One region of the Algibacter agarivorans genome, then DNA from elsewhere that is predicted to be linked to it. Evidence: riboswitches for the same ligand, from Rfam matches in the RefSeq annotation. Region 1 holds a riboswitch; the other holds the start of a gene.
The links. A riboswitch is a leader RNA that binds a small molecule or an ion and turns the genes downstream of it on or off. The one in region 1 is predicted to bind S-adenosylmethionine.

Region 1 (3,197 bases):
TGACAATTGGCAATCAACCAATCGGTAGATTTCCAGTCGGTTGCAACCACTATTAAATGGGCTGTAAAATCTGGTTTTAAAACGGCCATTTCCCATGCAATGCCTCCACCTAATGAGCCTCCAATAGCAGCAAATAACTTTTCTATTTTTAAGGCTTTTAAACCAATTAAAAACAAATTGGCAATATCTCTAGCAACAAAATCTTTGTAGTTATCAATTACAAATCCATCAAAACCATTACCTGGGATATTGAAAGCTAAAACAGTATAAAGCTTAGTATCAATTACTTTGTTGTTGCCTACCAAATCTTCCCACCAACCATCTTTTCCTGCAACATTACTATTACCTGTAAGAGCATGGTTTACCAAAACAATAGGCGCACTTCCTAGCGATTTACCAAAAACCTGATAGCTTAACTTAATTTCAGGGACAGACACTTTACTTTGTGTAGTAAAATATTCAATGTTAATATGTTGCAATGGATGCTTCAATTGTTGTTTTTGTTTATATTTAATTATATCGTTTCAAAAGCCGCTTTTAAATCTGCTTTTAAATCGTCAATATCTTCAATACCAACAGACAAACGAATTAAATCACCAGATACACCTGCCGATTCTTGTTCTGCTTCGTCCAACTGCTGATGCGTTGTACTTCCGGGGTGGATAATTAGAGATTTTGTATCACCAATATTTGCCAACAACGAAAACAACTTGGTATTATCAGCTATTTTTTTAGCCGCATCAAAACCACCTTTATGACCAAAAGTTACGATACCACTTTGTCCTTTAGGTAAATACTTATCCGCTAAAGCTTTGTATTTACTACTTTCTAAACCAGGATAGTTTACCCAAGCTATTTCGTCTTGCGCTTCTAACCATTTAGCTATTTCTAATGCATTTTCACTATGTTGCTTGATTCTAACTGGCAACGTTTCTAAACCTTGAATGATATTAAATGCGTTTGTTGGACTTATAGCGCCACCAAAATCTCTTAATCCTTCTAAAATCAATTTAAAAGTATAAGATGCCGCTCCTAAAACTTCATGATATTTTAATCCGTGATACCCTGCTGATGGCTCAGTAAATTCAGGAAATTTTCCGTTTGCCCAGTTAAACGTTCCTGCGTCTATAATAGCACCACCAAGAGATGTTCCTTGTCCGCCAATATATTTGGTTAATGAGTGTATTACAATGTTTGCGCCATGCTTAATTGGGTTTAATAATACTGGAGTTGCTACTGTATTATCAACAATAAAAGGCACTTCTGCTGCTTTGGAATGTTCAGCAATCGCTTCTAAATCTAAAACGTCTAGTTTAGGATTCCCTAAAGATTCTACAAAGAACGCTCTAGTATTATCTTGCACCGCATCCTTGAAATTATCAGGGTTTGAAGCATCTACAAATGTTGTTGTAATGCCAAATCTTGGTAAAGTTACACTCAACAAATTATAAGTACCTCCGTACAAACTACTTGAAGCGACAATGTGATCTCCCGATTTTAATAAAGTTAGTAATCCAGTTGATATTGCTGCCGTTCCTGAAGCAAATACCACGGCTCCTATACCACCTTCTACGGCCGCAAGACGATCTTGTAAAATTTGATTGGTTGGATTATTTAATCTTGTATAAATAAACCCTAATTCTTGTAAAGAAAACAGGTTTGCTGCATGGTCTGAGTTATTAAACACATAAGATGTTGTTTGATAAATAGGCACTGCCCTTGCTCCACCATTTGCTGTTACGTCATGCCCTGCATGTAATGCGTTTGTTGCTAATTTTTGATCACTCATTTTTCTAATTTTTTAGACCTTATTTGGAAATATATTCAATATTTCCGACCTCACCAAAGGAGAGATAAAAAAGGCTGTTGGTTAATAATAAATCACTCCTTTCGAAGCGTACTTTATAGAAAAATGTTAAAAAGATTTTAGAAACTACATACAGCAATTTCGTTGGGTTATCTATCTAAAACACTAAATACATTTAGTAGTTTAAGTAGAATTTAGCACCTTCTTTACAAGTAAAGGGTTGCTAAGGCTTCAACGGGTCTAATCCCTCCGCCTTTCTTGATAACATTTCAATACGTGTTTGAACTTTGTGATGCAAATATTCGTTCAGAAAAAGTTAATATCCAAATTTTTTGATGAAAATTTCAGAAAAACTTATTTTCGCGCTATATTATCTTGAAACTTTTTTCTAATAATCAATCCAATAGGTTTATTCTGGATTTTGGACTCTAACCAAGAAATAATATCTAAATATAAGAAAGCACGACTTTGGTAAGGGTCATCTTCAAACTCCTTCAATTTCTTATGAAGTTTTATAAATTCACCTTTTACTTCGTGAGGATAAATATCACCCAACCCTCTTAAAAATTTAATGAATTCCTTTTGCACTTCATATAAGTCCTCCATTTTAATCAAAAACTTATAGGTACTTCTAATTAAAACATCCAAGTTATAATCTAACCCAGCCTCATAATGCGCTACAAGGTTCAATATTCTAGAAAAACACAACAAATCTTCGCGCATTTGTAATGATTTGTTGCTGATTATTTTTTCTAAAAAATAAATACATTTTTTGTTTTCGCCTGCACCAAAATACATACTGGCTATCTTGTAGTAAAACACCATAATATGATGCTCGTCTATACGGTCTTTATAATTCTTTAAACGCTCTAAGACCTCATCAATCAAAGGTAAACCTTCATCAAAACTACCTTCAATAAAATGTAAATTAAACTTGTTATTGTAAATATACAAGAAGGCTAATCCATCAATATTATCATCAAAAGGGAACCATTTTTCTTTGGTTATTTCTTCAAATTTAAATAAGGCTTCCTTAAACTTTTCATACTGCTTTAAATAAAATAACGCTTCTAACAAATAATGATTTCCTCTTAAAAAAAAGACTGGATTTAAAACAATCATGTCTTTGTTTTTATAAAACAAATCTACCCACTTAGAAGCATATTTGTAGCAAGCCAAAAAATCTTGTGTTAAAAAGCTATACCACAAATGTGCTTTATAAAGCCATAATTTTTCTCTGAATCCTAAATCATTAATATCATATTTAGGAAGTCTATCATTGAAATACTGGGTAATACGTTTTGTTTCAGATTTATTTTTCACATAACCCGTTTTTAAAAACTGCCCATATAATTGAAGCGACAAATTGGAAAGTTTACTAGCCAATACA
Region 2 (3,197 bases), on a different contig from region 1:
GCCATTGCAAAGTTAATCATGTCAAATATGCCAAGCCCTTTTTTAAATACATAGACCCTGTGTATTTTGGTATGATAAAATCATTGCATTCGGGTAATAATTACCAGTTTATGAATGTCGTATTCTTAGTGTTTCTAATTCCTTTATTGATGTTCTATTTATTGGTAAAGTCAATAGGAATGGGCTATAGAATTAAAGCTTTAAAACCATAGCCATGAATGATATAGTGAATGAAATATTTGTATACTGTGGAGATTTTATAATAAATTTAGCTAATCTATTAGGGATGTCCTACTACGAGGTAAATGCAGTCATTTTTTGTGTTCTATATCCAGTTTTGGTATTAATATTTTTGATAATTTATATTAAAAAAAGAATGGAGCTAAAACAAGCCATTAAAGGAAAAATGTAATACCTACATAATGAGCATAAAATTGGGCTTTTTGATGGTGTGAAAACGGGCTTTTTTTTGGGTTTGAGGTAAGGGTCTTCGCCAGGGACATATAAATAAAATATTAAATGAACATAAATAAAGTAACTGTTCCAACTTTAAAGGCGGAAATAACTATAGGACTTAATAAGGGGTATTCTGAAGAGTTTTGGAGTGTAATTGAGCTTAAAAATAAATTAGCAGCAGCGCAACAAAAGCTAAAACAAAGAGACGGTATTTTATTAAGTACTAAGGTTACTTTAAGCTTTATTAATTACCCTAAATTTCCAATTGAAAAAGAGTCGTTTAAAAATGGAGTAAGTTTTATTGCAAAAGAACTTATGAATGAGCTTTCACAAAACAGAATTGTAGTTGTTTTTAATGATGAAACCATCATGTTAGAGGACTTACCTGAAATAGATGGTTCCATTAATATTGAATCATTTTATCTCATTCTATTTTTGAATATATAAGGAGTGTGTTTGTAATTTCGTAATCTGTCATAAATACTAGTTTGGGTTGATTTTAGGTTTAATCCCTTTCGCTTTTTTGCTCTTTTGTCTTTTCTGATTTTTTTAATCTCCGCTTCAGTTTTATTAATCTTATGATTTTCTGGATTGATTTCATCTAATCTTTCTAAGATGAAATGAGCTAAGAGATTAAAATGACTATCAGTTAACTTTTTAATTGTTCTAGGGTTGGTGTTTCTTTTCTCAAAAAAATTAAATAGTTCGTTTGGTGAAATTTGTAATGCTTTAGCCATTTTTGTGAGGTTAAAGTTGAGTGTTTCTTTTCTGAAGTTTATAAGAATTTCATTTTGATTATTGTTTTCCATAACTGATTTATTAGTTTTTGTAGAATTAAAATCACACCAGGAACACGAATAGGGGAAGAGTCATTTTTTTGACGAAGTCCGCATTCTAAACCACCTTTGCTTTTGTGCTAGGTTGGTACGCTAAAAGCGTTCCTGATGCAATAAGATTATAGTTTACTTAATTGTAGTATGTCTTATAATTGACATTTTAATATAATTACTCATTTTGTAATGATTTTATATTCATAAGAAGGTAATATTTCTTAATGATATCATCTCTTAAAACAGAATGGATTTTATTCTGGTTATACTTCTTAATTAGTTTTATAAAATCTCTGAGGGTTTCTTTTTTTTCTTCACTTTTAATATTGCTCCAATGATTCGGATTGATGCAATTTTTGAACAAAAATATTTGGTCTTCTCTAACGCCCTCTGGTGCTTTAAGTGAATCAACAATCATTATTTTATTGAAGTGATTTAAAAACGCACTGAACAAGCTCTTAAAAGCATAATTGCCCAATTGATTGAGGTTAATTATGCCCATTTTATGTAAGTATCTAGAGCCTGTAATTTTCAGCTCTACTCTCAATAGGTTTTTATCAATAACTAAGTATTGCTTTCCCTTATCATAGAGCTTTAAACTATAATCTGTTTTTTCAAATTCTTTATAACTTCCCTTCCCTCTATAGTTAAGTTTTCTATTATGGTCTTTGAGGTCATACATGAGTATGTGTTTATTAATTAAAATCTTAGGGTCTTTGTTGACTGTAATATTAAAGCCGAATTCTAAATTGGTAATTATAGTTTCCTCTTTATTTATTTGAAGCGTGTCACAAAGATTGTTTATAGCAAACTCACATTGTTTAAAACTAAAATCGCTATGGTTTTGGTTTCCAGCTCCTGTTATTAGATTATAGTATTTATGTATACTGCCCTTAACGATTGCTTGATTCTGAGTAATCCTTATTTCTAGATTCTCCAATTTTCCAACTTTGGGGTAATCACTAGCTTCTCCTGTAAATCTATCGAATGGTGATTTTAAGCTTATGAGGTCATTATTTTCAATACCACTTTCAAACCTTAATTTGTCAGCGTCTGTTATTCTGAATTTTATATTATCTATCATAATTTTTACTCTTTTAAATTGGTAATAATTTCCGATTTCTTATAGTACACTCTTCTACCAAGGTATCGAGATGTTAATACACCTGCCTTTGTCCAATTGTTTAGAGTGGGCAAGCTTATTTTAAGCATTTCAGCTGTTTCTTGTCTGGTTAAAAGTGCTTCTGGTTCTTGTTTGTCTGTTTGCTTTGAACTCTCTATTATTTCGCTAATTTTTGAGCAAAGCTGTCCTATAAGCTCGTCTGAAGACAAGCCTTCAAAAAGTATTCTTTTCATTTTATATGTATTTAATAATTCAACTTTTGTTCAGGATTTTATATGCCTGAATCTTTTGGGATAAGTTGAATGCGCACTCAAATCTTATACTCTAAAGATAAAACAATAAAACGCTCAAAAAACACGTCTTAAAGTACTGAAATTGAATTAGTTAATGTGAATTTGGATTAGCTAATGTAAAACGTAATTATCACATAATCAATATGTTAATAAAATGAGTTTTTTGTCTTAGTTAATATGAAAATGAGTTTAACTTAATTTTAACATTGCATGCTATAAAAATGACCTGTTTTGGGTGTTTTTTAGGTTAAAAAAAAGTGCTTTTTTAGCCTAATTCTTCTGGTTTTCAGTTTTGGGTCACAAAAACTTGTAAATATTGGACGATATTTTTATTTTATTTTACGCTTTCCCATGTTTAATTTCTGACACCTTTTTGTATATTGGCTGCACTTAAGGTTAATTTTCAAATATGGCATCAAATATTTTTACAACAATAAAAAAAATAATCAATCGAGTAGTTGATGTTGTTCTTCAAGGAAACCTTGATAGAGTTAG

Region 2: it holds a riboswitch for S-adenosylmethionine, as region 1 does, so the genes downstream of both, ABD935_RS00800 (hypothetical protein) here and ABD935_RS10440 (O-acetylhomoserine aminocarboxypropyltransferase/cysteine synthase family protein) in region 1, are expected to answer to the same signal.

What each region holds. Positions count from the first base shown of each region.
Region 1 covers NZ_BAABJJ010000030.1:67,614-70,810, reverse strand. Annotated here, with positions in the region: gene thrA (bifunctional aspartate kinase/homoserine dehydrogenase I) at 1-491, opposite strand, end outside; gene ABD935_RS10440 (O-acetylhomoserine aminocarboxypropyltransferase/cysteine synthase family protein) at 515-1,789, opposite strand; SAM riboswitch class I at 1,954-2,075, opposite strand; gene ABD935_RS10435 (hypothetical protein) at 2,162-3,197, opposite strand, start outside.
Region 2 covers NZ_BAABJJ010000001.1:168,574-171,770, reverse strand. Annotated here, with positions in the region: gene ABD935_RS00805 (hypothetical protein) at 520-903, shown strand; gene ABD935_RS00800 (hypothetical protein) at 876-1,265, opposite strand; SAM-I-IV-variant riboswitch at 1,320-1,409, opposite strand; gene ABD935_RS00795 (hypothetical protein) at 1,462-2,370, opposite strand; gene ABD935_RS00790 (helix-turn-helix domain-containing protein) at 2,376-2,642, opposite strand; gene ABD935_RS00785 (hypothetical protein) at 3,112-3,197, shown strand, end outside.